Regions from separate parts of the Fictibacillus marinisediminis genome, predicted to be linked through region 4. Evidence: riboswitches for the same ligand, from Rfam matches in the RefSeq annotation. Region 4 holds a riboswitch; each other region holds the start of a gene.
What was found. A riboswitch is a leader RNA that binds a small molecule or an ion and turns the genes downstream of it on or off. The one in region 4 is predicted to bind S-adenosylmethionine.
Positions count from the first base shown of each region.

Region 1: another riboswitch for S-adenosylmethionine. It lies ahead of LCY76_RS05970 (hypothetical protein); the one in region 4 lies ahead of mtnK (S-methyl-5-thioribose kinase).
Region 2: another riboswitch for S-adenosylmethionine. It lies ahead of LCY76_RS21830 (LLM class flavin-dependent oxidoreductase); the one in region 4 lies ahead of mtnK (S-methyl-5-thioribose kinase).
Region 3: another riboswitch for S-adenosylmethionine. It lies ahead of LCY76_RS05340 (homoserine dehydrogenase); the one in region 4 lies ahead of mtnK (S-methyl-5-thioribose kinase).

Region 1 is NZ_JAIWJX010000002.1:1,078,235-1,081,442, reverse strand. It holds gene LCY76_RS05985 (YhgE/Pip domain-containing protein) at 1-561, shown strand, start outside; gene LCY76_RS05980 (Fur-regulated basic protein FbpA) at 567-746, opposite strand; gene LCY76_RS05970 (hypothetical protein) at 1,208-1,417, opposite strand; SAM riboswitch class I at 1,422-1,526, opposite strand; gene LCY76_RS05965 (threonine synthase) at 1,599-2,807, opposite strand; gene LCY76_RS05960 (DinB family protein) at 2,983-3,208, opposite strand, start outside.
Region 2 is NZ_JAIWJX010000002.1:4,188,826-4,192,033, reverse strand. It holds gene prfA (peptide chain release factor 1) at 1-378, shown strand, start outside; gene prmC (peptide chain release factor N(5)-glutamine methyltransferase) at 389-1,252, shown strand; SAM riboswitch class I at 1,497-1,595, shown strand; gene LCY76_RS21830 (LLM class flavin-dependent oxidoreductase) at 1,756-2,805, shown strand; gene LCY76_RS21825 (ATP-grasp domain-containing protein) at 2,817-3,208, shown strand, end outside.
Region 3 is NZ_JAIWJX010000002.1:964,434-967,641, forward strand. It holds partial or broken gene LCY76_RS05335 (undecaprenyldiphospho-muramoylpentapeptide beta-N-acetylglucosaminyltransferase) at 1-1,002, opposite strand, end outside; SAM riboswitch class I at 1,128-1,237, shown strand; SAM riboswitch class I at 1,338-1,446, shown strand; gene LCY76_RS05340 (homoserine dehydrogenase) at 1,557-2,822, shown strand.
Region 4 is NZ_JAIWJX010000002.1:1,606,046-1,609,253, reverse strand. It holds gene LCY76_RS08740 (carbon-nitrogen family hydrolase) at 44-841, shown strand; SAM riboswitch class I at 936-1,089, shown strand; gene mtnK (S-methyl-5-thioribose kinase) at 1,171-2,382, shown strand; gene mtnA (S-methyl-5-thioribose-1-phosphate isomerase) at 2,388-3,208, shown strand, end outside.

The DNA of each region.
Region 1 (3,208 bases), 530 kb from region 4:
GGAATGCTGCTCATCTCTTCTCTTAAAGTTGGTGAAGTTCCAAGTAAAGGAGAGGTTTCCCCGCTTTCTTTTTACTTTGGGAGACTGATGACATTTGCAACGATCGGCATGCTGCAGGGGCTTGTCGTATCTCTTGGTGACCGGTTCATTATCCATTCCTACATTGTGGACAAAACATGGTTTGTTTTATTTGCCATGTTCCTGAGCATCGTCTTTGTCATTCTAACGTATACGCTCGTTTCCATTTTTGGAAATGTGGGTAAAGGCCTGGCGGTTATTTTTCTCGTTCTGCAGTTTTCAAGTTCAGGCGGAACATTTCCTGTGACAATGACCTCTTCCTTCTTTCAAAAGCTTAATCCTTATATGCCGTTTACGTATGGAGTCAGTTTACTGCGGGAAGCAACCGGGGGAATGATTAGAGAAGTTGTACTGTCTGACTTGTATCATTTGCTGCTTTTCCCCGCTGTCTTTCTTATTGCTGCCCTGTTTTTAAGAAAACCGTTGCAGCGAATACAGAATAGAAGGGGAGCAGGTGCGAAAAAAGCAAGAATACTTCAATGAGTGGTTTATTTAGCCTGCCGAAGGCTGTTCTTTCCGCCTGCTGCCTTTGCATACTCCTCTTCAAGATCAGAGAGTGTCAGCTGAAATAAATGAAGCTCATCTTTCTTATAAATGCCCATATTGATGAGTTTATTGATCAGCTGATTTCGTTTGCTTTCCACAGCTCTTCTTAGTTGATTTTCCAAAACAATCCCTCCTTTTTTACAAGACTTATTTAAAAACACATTGTTGATTTTCTTTCCTTTTGTGCATCGAATACTGATGCTTGAAAGAGACCTTCAAGTCTTTTTTATACAGTAAGGTGTGTGTGATAGCTGGCGATGATAAGAGCCTGCTGATTTGTGAAACAAATGAAACGCCTGAAAAGCAGATGGGAATAAGCTTGGTTATATCCTTCTGCTTTTCAAAAGACGGTTCAATCACACTCCACAAAAAAACAACTACGTTTACAAACAAAGCTTTTAACAAGGCTGTTTTCGTAACCTTTGTTGCTCTTGGGAGTGGTTGATTTTCGTTTCAGCATGCTTGCTTTCCGCGGGGCGTGCGCTGAGCCTCCTCGGCGCATCCGCCTGTGGGTCTCACCTGTCCCGCTTCCCCCGCAGGAGTCTCGCACCTTGCACTCCAATCAACTATAATGAAGGGTTCTTTACAAAATGTTTCCAAAGCAACAATCTTTTAGGAAAGAGCCTTTAACAAAAAAATAAACGCCGTCATTTTCATGACGAAGCGCCTTTGGTTGACCAATCAGCAATCCTGATATTTCGCAGTGAATTAGTTGGTTTTTTACATAAATAAAAACCTCTTCTTGCGGAAGCAAATAAGCACAAGAAGAGGTTGAATCGCCATCATAAGCCATACTCTTCTTATCATTCAAGCGTTTTGCTTGTGGAATTGGCACAGTACTCATAATTAAGTCCGCTGCCGAGGCTTCAAAGGGCCAGTCCCTCCACCTCTCTAAATAAGAAATATAAGGTAAATGTATTCTATTGAATTCAATTATAGGGATTTCCATCTTATTGTCAAGACAAAAACTCATTTTATTTTCGAATGATTTCTCCAGGCTCTAATACAGGAGGATCTACAGAAACCGAATCAGGGTATTTGATCCCCTGCCCAGTATTTAGGCATATCACCTTTTCATCTGCTTTGATCCAGCCATTTTCCCTCAATCGTTTTGCGGCGGCAAACACAGCCGCGCCTTCCGGACAAATAAAACTTCCTTCAAGCTCTGCAGTTTGGCGCTGAGTAAAGCTAATTTCATCTTCTGAAACGGCAACGGCGCATCCATTCGTTTCATAAAGTGCTTCAAGGACAAGGAAATCTCCGATTGCTTTTGGAACATTGATACCAAAAGCAGCTGTCTCAGAATTTTCCCAGAACTCCGATTCACTCTTGTGTTCTTCCCATGCTTTTACGATCGGTGCACATCCTTCAGCCTGGACAGCTACTAAACGCGGCAGTCTGCTTCCTTTAAATAAGCCCAGTTCCCTGAATTCTTTCAATGCTTTATATATGCCAATCAGCCCCACTCCTCCGCCAGTTGGATATAAAATAACATCAGGCGGCTCGCTTCCGCATTGTTCTAAAATTTCATACCCCATCGTTTTCTTGCCTTCAATCCGGTAAGGTTCTTTTAAAGTGGAAGCATCATAGAAACCTTCTTCCTTCACAAGGGACGCGACAATTTTTCCGGCATCACTGATCAGGCCGTTCACAAGAAAAAGCTCTGCACCTGAAATCGCCACTTCTTTTCTCGTAATGACTGGGGCATCCACTGGCATAACGATGTACGGCTTTATGCCGGCCCTTGCACAATAGAGTGACCAGGCGGCTCCTGCGTTGCCATTGGTCGGCATGGCAAGCCGGGTAATACCGAGCTCTCTGGCTTTTGAAACGCCGACTGCCGCTCCCCTGGCCTTAAAAGACCCGGTAGGTATCATGCCCTCATCTTTCATGAGCAGATTTGCAATTCCAAGCTTCTCACCGAGAGCAGGCATGGATAATAAAGGAGTCATCCCCTCTCCCAGTGATACCACATGATCTGGGTCTATAACAGGAAGAAGCTTATGGTACCTCCAAAGACCATTCCTCTCTTTATTAATAATTTCATTCTCATTTTTCAGTTCCTCTAAATCATAGTTTACGAGAAGGGGGGAACCGCACTGGCACAATTGATTAGGTTTGTGATGAGCATAGATGCTGCCGCACTTTGGACATTCAAGATGGCTGACATAGCTGAAAGACATAACATACCTCCAATATTCCCTCACCAGAAAAGGACAGCAAAAAGGCACCGCTGTGCATAAGGAATAACATGCATAGCGGTGCCTTCAGTTTTCTGATCAGCAATTTATTCTATTGTGTTAAATTTTAATGCAGGTATTCTGATAAGTCAACTAAGGTATAACTTCCCGTTGATGTCTAGCTTAATTGTCTGGAAAGAACCTTTTCCTTAATTTCTTCAATTTGAGCCAGATGTCTCTTTTCATGATACCCCACGAAAGGAATCCATTGTTTTAATGGCATCGGGCCAAACACCGGGTGAGGGTAGGATTTCTGTTCCAAAGCCTCTTGATCATTGCTGTTTGCTACCTTATTCAGCTCATTTCGTGATTCTTCCAATTTTTCTTTTATTTTCTTCAGAGTC
Region 2 (3,208 bases), 2.6 Mb from region 4:
CAATCGGTTAACACGACTCAATCCGCTGTTCGTCTGACGCATATTCCAACTGGAACCGTTGTTTCCTGTCAGGATGAAAAATCACAGATCAAAAACAAGGAAAAAGCGATGAAGGTTCTTCGCGCCCGTGTTTATGATAAAATTCAGCAGGAAAAACAAAAAGAATACGATGAAAACCGTAAATCTGCAGTTGGTACCGGTGACCGTTCAGAACGGATCCGTACGTACAACTTCCCGCAGAACCGTGTAACGGACCATCGCATTGGCCTGACTCTTCAAAAACTTGATCAAATTTTGCTCGGCAAGCTGGACGAATTCATTGAAGCATTAATTACAGAAGACCAGACAAGCAAAATGAAGGCCCAGACGGAAGCATAAGATGAAAGCGATGAAACGGCATGAAGTCCTGAACTGGGCTTCATCTTTTTTAACGAAAAAGGGACGGGAACCTCTAGCTGGTGAGCTTCTTCTTCGTCATGTACTTGGCGATATGAGCCGGACGGAGCTGCTTCTTGGTTTGGATGAAGAGCTTCTTCCAAAGCAGCAAGAGGTATTTGAAGCAGCTGTACAAAAACATGGCGATGGAGTACCTGTCCAGTACATTATTGGTTTTGAAGAGTTTTACGGAAGACGCTTTTCGGTGAATAAAGAGGTGCTCATTCCTCGGCCGGAAACAGAAGAGCTCGTATATGAAGTGCTTCAGCGCTCCATGATGAGGTTCCCTGGCATAGAAGAGATCCAGACAGTCGATGTCGGGACGGGGAGCGGTGCCATTGCCATTACGCTGGCACTGGAAAATTCTCGTTTTTCGGTAACCACGATTGATATTGCTGAGGAGTCACTGGAAGTCGCAAAGAAAAATGCTGAAAACCTTGAGGCATCTGTCCGTTTTATTCATGGCGACCTCCTTCAGCCTCTGATCAAGGGCGGAGAAAAAGCAGATATCGTTGTATCCAATCCTCCATACATTCCTGACCGTGAAATAATGGAGCTTGAGACGATCGTTAAGGATCAAGAGCCTTTCCGTGCACTTAGCGGCGGGGAGGACGGCTACGTATTTTACAGAAGGTTTATGGAGGAGCTGCCGCTCGTTCTGAACAAACAAAGCATTGTAGCCTTTGAAGTCGGCCATGATCAGGGCCAGACGGTTGCTGAAATGCTCAGGGTCACGTTCCCTGGGTCGGTTGTTTCGGTAGTAAAGGACATCAGCCAAAAAGAACGGATGGTTATCGCGGAGATTGGCTTTAAATAAGCAGAAAAGGTGGCCCTCAGCTGTGCTGGGGGCTTCTTTTTTGTGGCCGGAAGAACGGAATTGAGCAAAACGGGCGCTGAATTGAGCCTAACTCATAAAAATTGAGCGAAACAAGCAATAATTGATCGGAACTGAATTTCCGGACTTATTCGCCGGTCGAACGCCATTCAATATCATCTATTCTCACATCCTAAATATTGACGCAATACCTACTTCTATTGTAGGATTACTATTAATTAAATAAATCTTATCCAGAGCGGCGGAGGGACTGGCCCTATGAAACCCGGCAACCTATTTTTAGAAGGTGCTAAATCCAGCAGGAGTAGATCCTGGAAGATAAGATGGAGCGGTCAAAACTTCCCCTTATCTAAAGGGGAAGTTTTTTTAGATAGTCGGAGGGTCAGGCCGTTGTCCTGACCGCTCCTCCGCACTGAAGGGATGGACTTTCAGGGTCTCTTTTAGTGGCAGAATGTTTTTAAAAGGAAGAGGGGAGAAAAAGGTAGATGAGATTTGGATTCTGGTTGCCGATCTTTGGCGGATGGCTGAGAAATGTGGAAAATGAGAACATGCCGCCGACGTTTGATTATGCGAAGAAGGTTATTCAATCCGCGGAAAAGTGGGGGTTTGACACGACGCTGATCGCGGAACTGTATTTGAATGATATAAAAGGACCTGAGCAGGACTCTCTGGAGGCTTGGACAACGGCGGCGGGTCTCGCGTCCGTAACGGAGAAAATAGAAATTATGACAGCGGTAAGGCCAGGATTCCATAATCCTGCTGTAACAGCGAAAATGGCGGCGAACATCGACCAAATGAGCGGCGGGAGGTTTACACTTAATGTCGTCTCCGCCTGGTGGGAAGAGGAAGCGAAGCAGTATGGCGGTATTTTTACTGCCCACGACGAAAGATATGAGCGTACGCAAGAGTTTCTTGATGTTCTAAAGGGGCTGTGGACAGAAGAAACCTTCAATTATTCCGGCAAGTTTTATCAGTTTAGCGATACGAAACTTTTCCCTAAACCTGTTCAGCGGCCGAATCCCATTCTGTATGCTGGCGGAGAAAGTGAAAGGGGTAAACAGGTTATCTCTTCCTCCTGTGACGCCTACGTCATGCATGGCGGCACAGTCGAAGAGATCGCCGTTAAGATCAATGACATGAAGAACCGCCGCGGGCAAACAGGGAAAGAACCTTTATCTTCGTTCGGAATGGCGGCCTATGTGATCTGCCGGGATACTGAAGAAGAAGCCCAAGCGGAGCTGCAGAGGATTACAGATGTAAAAGAGTCCAGCGCTTATGCTGGGTTTAAAGATTTTACGAGCAAATCGCAGCTGGAACAGCAGATTCAGCTGTACGACTACTCTGTTTCCAACCGGGGGCTGAGGCCGAATCTGATCGGCACTCCTGAACAGATTGCGGAGCGGATTGCAGCTTATGAAGAAGCCGGCCTCGGACTCCTTTTACTGCAATTCTCCCCTCAGTTAGAAGAAATGGAACGTTTCTCAAAACGGGTGATGCCTTTGGTGGAGAGCTATCGGAAAGAACATGCGAAATAAGGAGGATGACCATGAAAAAAGTATATATCATACATGAGAACGATGAATGGACAGATCATCTCACAAAGAGGCTGAATGAGCTGCAAGTGCCTTATGAGGCATGGCATCTAGATCAGGGAACGGTTAATCTGGCAGAAGCTCCGCCCGAGGGCATTTTTTACAGCCGCATGAGTGCTTCCTCCCATACAAGAGGACACCGTTATGCACCGGAACTTGCTGCCAGTGTCATTGCCTGGCTGGAAGCACATGGCCGAAAAGTGCTGAATGGCAGCCGCGCTCTTCAGCTTGAGGTGAGCAAGGTCGTTCAATATTTAGAGCTTGAGGCGCATGGGGTGAAGACGCCCAAAACCATTGCGGCTGTTGGCAAGGACCAAATTCTGCAGGCAGCTGAGCCGTTCAGCGG
Region 3 (3,208 bases), 640 kb from region 4:
CCATTCTTCTGATATAGGCTTCCTGATTTGAATAAAGCTGCTCGATGCCTTGCAGAAGGGATTCAGCATTCAGGTCTTCCTCAAACAGAACTTCGCAATAGCCTTGTTTTTCAAATGATCGGGCATTTTCAATCTGGTCTCCGCGGCTTGCTTCTTTAGAGAGTGGAATGAGAAGCATTGGCTTTCTCAGTGACAAAAACTCAAAGATAGAATTAGAGCCTGCTCTTGAAATGACAAAATCCGTTGCTGCAAGGATATCTGGGAGCTCATCCGATACATATTCGAACTGGATATAGCCTTTTTTCAGAGTGGAAGAATCCTTCTGGCCTTTTCCGCAAAGATGAATGATTTGAAAGCGGGGAAGCAGAGCGTCCAGGCTTAATCTTACGGCCTCATTTATTTTTTTTGATCCAAGACTTCCTCCCATGATCAAGATGATCGATTTACCAGGAGTCAAACCACAGAAAGCTCTCCCCTTGGCTGCGATCCCTTCATGCAGCTCCTTACGGATAACCGCACCGGCGTATACCGCTTTTTCCCTTGGGAGATGATCAGCGGTTTCAGGGAACGTTGTACACACTTTGTTAGCGAACGGAAGTGAAAGACGGTTTGCAAGCCCTGGACTAAGATCGGATTCATGGGATACAATCGGCACCTTGTTCATCCGGCTGCCGAGGATTACGGGAACAGATACGAACCCCCCTTTGAAAAGACTACGTCTGGTTTTATGGTCTTGATGAGCCGAAATGCTTCAAATGCTCCTTTCATGACACGGAACGGATCTTTAAAATTGTTCCAGTCAAAATAGCGCCTTAGTTTACCAGTAGAGATGCTGTAATAGCGGACGCCTTCGATGGTTTCTGTCAGTTTCCGTTCAATTCCTCCTTTGGAACCGATATAGCTGACTTCCCAGCCTTCTTTTAAGAACAAAGGAATCAGCGCCAGGTTAACAGAGACGTGCCCGGTGGAACCTCCCCCGGTGAATACGATTTTCTTGCCCAAACCTTCCACCCCTTTTATTTATGTGTTTCTATCATACCAAAAATAATCTGCAATGATTCCAGAAATATCTGAATAATGGTTGACGCTCTCCTGTCTGCCGTGATAGAGTAAGACTAATTTAATGAAGCTTATCAAGAGCGGCGGAGGGAAAGGCCCAATGAAGCCCGGCAACCTTCAAGTATTCTACTTGAAAAGGTGCTAAATCCTTCAAAGGTAAAACTTTGGGAGATAAGAGACGGATCGGAACCATACAGCTCTCTTATCTTCGTGATAAGGGGGTTTTTTGTACTAAAAAAATAAAGTGCTACATAACATGTTTCAATCTCATGATAATACTCTTATCCAGAGTGGCGGAGGGAAAGGCCCGATGAAGCCCGGCAACCTTCAAGTATTCTACTTGAAAAGGTGCTACTACCTGCAGGAAAGAACCCTGGATGATAAGAGGAGGCCGGACTGCAGACCTCTTCTTTAGGAAGAGGTTTTTTCTTTTGCCATCATACAGATACCATTCATCCACTAATAAGAAATTTACTTTTGAAGAAGGAGTGATTGTATTGAAAGAATTAAAAATAGCACTGCTGGGTCTGGGGACTGTAGGATCCGGTGTATATACATCCATCATGGATAGAAAAGGAGCTTTAGAAGAATTGCTGGGTCATCGTCTGAAGCTGTCCAGTATTTTGATTAAGGATTCTTCCAAAGCAAGGCCTTTCGTAAAGGGGGTACCGTTGACGTCCGAATTCGAGAAGGCGATCGGAGAAGAAGTGCCTGATGTGGTCATTGAGGCGATTGGCGGAATCGAGCCTGCACGGTCTTACATCATACAATCACTTGAAGCGGGATGCCATGTGATTTCCGCGAATAAAGATTTGATCGCCCGGCATGGAGAAGAATTAACAGAGCGTGCTGCCGCAAAGGGTGTCCGTTTTGTCTATGAAGCGAGCGTAGGCGGAGGAATACCGATTTTGAGAACATTGAGGGAACTTTTAAGAATCAATCGGATTCAGCATGTAGAAGCCATTTTAAACGGAACGTCCAACTTCATTCTTTCGTACATGAGAACGACAGGTTCCTCGTTTGAAAAAGCGCTGGAACTGGCACAGAAAAAAGGATATGCAGAGCCGGATCCGACAAATGACATCGAAGGCTTGGACGCATTTTACAAAGCGATGGTGCTGAGCAAATGGATTTATGGCGTGCAGCCATCCTGGGAAGAAGTGCAGGTGGAGGGGATTGGAAATGTGCTTCTTGAGGAGATTCAACTGGCTGAGCAGATGGGGCTTCGGCTGAAGCATCTCGTCCTTTTAAACGATAGACTTGATCTCCAGGTACAGCCTGTATTTGTGGATAGCGATCATCCGCTGTATGGTGTGGAAGGCGTGGACAATGCCATCCGTATTCAGACAGACCTTCTCGGCTGTTTGACCTTGCAAGGGCCGGGAGCTGGTGCAGAAGCAACAGCAAGTGCCATTGTGGAAGACTTATTATCGATCTATGAAACTAGGGAAATATATAGAAACAAACCGGCTGTATCGGAACTCTGCCCTAAGAAACAAGAACAAGAGGTGAATACCTACCTTCTCGTCGGTGAAAAAATTAATTTTACAAAGGAAAGGATTTCAGCAATTGAAAAGCATGGAATCATTATAGACCGGACTTCTCTTCGTTTTCAGCCTATTTCCCTTGCTGCCCTGCTTTATGAAGGGCCGCTCCCTCTGGAACAGGAGGATGAGTTCATTTCAGTGATCAGCATCTATCCGGTCCGTCTGTCAAAAAGCGGTAAGGGGATAGAGAAAGAAAAGGTGCCGGTGGCCGAATAGAAACAGGAATATCCGTGGAGAGTCGGCTCTCTGCGGATTTTTTTACCCATCATGTTGACAATGGAAAGGATTTTACATATGATGGAAGTAACAAAAGGAAGGGAGTTGTATGGATGAGCGTTCACGTTCTTAACTAAGCGAATTGGATAGTTGGAGCAAAAAGGCCGTGCTTGAAGCGGTTGTATTCTTGATGTCTTTTTGCGGCCACCAATAGTTAAGAACAGCGGTCAGCATACAACATTTTCATTTTCGTGTACGTATTTTGTGCAGCGAACGATGCCGCGCTCTTTGGGCGTATTTTTTTATGCTTTTTACAGCTTCCATAAGTCAGGGGACAGCTGTATGGAGAGGCGTATCCTTCCACACGAAAATTGATTACAGGCAGA
Region 4 (3,208 bases):
CAATTATGTTATACGCTTAATTAAAATCTGTCAAAACGTTTTAATGGAGGATAGCATGAAACTTACTGTTGCAGCGATACAAATGGATATTCAGCTTGGCAATCCCAAGCAAAATATTAAGAGGGCTTCAAAACGAATTGAACAGGCAGCAATGAAAAAACCAGATGTGATTGTTCTTCCTGAACTGTGGACTACAGGCTATGATCTAGAAAGACTAGATGAGATAGGAGATACAAACGGCGAGGAGATCAAACGATTAATGAGCGAGCTTGCCAGCAAATACCAAGTGAACATTGTTGCGGGTTCCATCGCTAAGAAAACGGATGAAGGAATCTATAACACCATGTATGCCTTTAACCGAAAAGGTAAGCAGATCGGCGAATACAGTAAACTCCATCTGATCCGGCTAATGCAGGAAGAAAAATATATTGCTCCGGGCTCCAGCAAAGGAAATTTCATGCTTGAAAACGTTCCGGCTGCCGGTGTCATCTGCTATGATATCCGTTTCCCCGAATGGATTCGCTCCCATATTCTTGAAGGCGCCTCTATCCTGTTTGTTCCTGCCGAGTGGCCGGCGCAGCGGCTGAGCCACTGGCGGAACCTGCTAATAACAAGAGCCATTGAGAACCAATGCTACGTTGTGGCATGCAACCGGGTCGGCAGTGATAAGAACAACACGTTCGCAGGTCACACGATGGTCATTGATCCCTGGGGAGAAATTATTGCAGAGACAGACGGAGAAGAAGAGACCATTTTGTTTGCTGAGGTCGACACTGATCTTGTTGAAGAAGTAAGAAACAGAATTCCTGTGTTTGAAGACAGACGTCCAGAATTTTATTAAAAAAAGATTTGACAGGACAATGGATAAGATTGTATGATTGCCATTGTAAATTATTATTGCATTCTGTTTTTTCTAACAATTTTATATTTGTTGTCTCTTATCAAGAGCAGGTGGAGGGAATTTGGCCCGATGAAACCCAGCAACCGACCGTAATACCATTGTAAAATGGGGCGTCTACTACTAGAAGCCTGGAGATCCAGTATGGCACGGTGCTAATTCCAGCAAAACTTTGTTTTGCAAGATAAGAGGCGTGGAAGCTATACATCCAGGCCTCTTTTCATACAGAAAAGAGGCCTTTTTACATACAAAAAATTCCGGAGGTAGTATAGATGGCAACAACCCTCAAACAGGCTTACAAACCACTGAATGAACAAACCGTGGTGGGGCTGGCACAAAAACTCAAACTGTTTTCTGATTATCAAAACATTAAAGTCAATGAGATTGGTGACGGTAATCTTAACCTTGTTTTTCGGCTAATCGAAGCAGATACAGGTAAATCCATTATCGTAAAGCAGGCACTTCCCTATGCCAAAGTTGTGGGAGAAAGCTGGCCGCTTACACTGGACAGGGCAAGGATTGAAAGCAGCTCTTTAATAAAATCAGCAGAATTTGCTCCTGAGCATGTTCCAGAAGTTTTTTATACAGACCAGGATCTCGCTCTCACTGTAATGGAAGACTTATCTTCTCACGTGATTCTGCGGAAAGGTCTGATCGAAGGGGTCAAATATCCTCATCTCGCACAGCACATCGGCACATTTATTGCCAAAAGCCTGTTCTATACGAGTGATTTCTATTTGCATCCTTTCGAGAAGAAAGAGCTTGTCCAGACGTTTACAAACCCTGAACTCTGCAAAATAACCGAAGACCTTGTATTTACTGACCCGTTTTATGACATCAACACCAACGATTTTCCTTCCGAGCTGAAGGAGGCCGTTTCCAAACTATGGAATGATACTCTCCTCAAACAGAGAGCTGCCTCTCTAAAATATAAATTTCTAACGCGTGCAGAGGCCCTGTTGCATGGTGACCTCCATACCGGAAGTATTTTCGTTACCGAAACTTCTACAAAATTAATAGATTCCGAGTTTGCTTATTATGGGCCTCAAGGCTTTGATATCGCCCACTTTTTTGCCAATATTGCATTGAATCATGCCTCACAGTCCTTTCATATCTCTGACAATCTTAGGCGCGAAGAATATCAGAGCTATTTGCTCAGCGTGATCAAAGACACTTGGGAAACCTTCACTGCCCATTACAGGGAACTGTGGAAAACAGAGGGTGTAGAGTCTGCAACCAAACTTCCTGAATTTGAGGAAGAGATTTTAAATAGTATTTTTACAGATATGATTGGTTTTGCAGGTTGTGAAGTGATCCGCCGCACGATTGGGCTTGCCCATGTCGAAGATCTTGATTCCATTGAAGACTTCAATGGCCAAATCGAGTTAAAAAAACGTGTGCTTAAGCTTGGAAGCGATTGGGTAAAGAACGCTGAGAGAATAAAAAATATCGATGAATTTATCACATACATCAGGAGTGTTTAATGATTATGAGTACGACAGAAACCTGGATTTCATCACTAAGATATAAAGGGGATCATCTTCTGCTGCTTGATCAGCAGCAGCTTCCCCGCCATACCGTCTACATTAATGTTACGACAATTGAACAAGTGTGGGATTGCATAAAAAAATTGCAAGTGAGAGGCGCACCTGCCATTGGAATCGCCGCAGCTTTTGGAATCGTGTTATGGGCAAAGGCCAACAATTCCCTGCCGTATGACGAGTTCAAGTCAAAGCTGTTGCAGCAAAAAGCTTACCTTGCCGGATCCCGGCCAACTGCGGTTAATTTGTTCTGGGCCCTCGACCGGGTCACAGGCTCTGCCGAACAAGCCCGAGATACTGAGGAAGCGGTTCAGCTGATTGAGCAAGAGGCACTTTTCATTCAGCAGGAAGATGAAGAAACTTGCCGTAAAATCGGGGAATACGCATTGACCTTGCTGAAAAACGGGGATTGTTTGATGACGCACTGCAACGCTGGCGGAATTGCAACTTCCCGGTATGGTACAGCTCTGGCTCCCATGTATTTAGCAAAAGAAAAAGGCTGGGACCTCTCAGTGTACGCTAATGAAACAAGACCGGTATTTCAAGGGGCGCGTTTAACAGCCTGGGAGCTGCAGCAGGCAGGTATTAATGTAACATTGATTACGGATAACATGGCTGCCCATACACTTAAAACAAAAAACATCGCTGCGGTCATCGTCGGCTGTGACAGAGTCGCTGCCAACGGAGATACCGCCAATAAAATCGGGACGTTCGGACTAGCCTTGCAGGCAAAAGCACTCGGCATTCCTTTTTATGTAGCCTCTCCTCT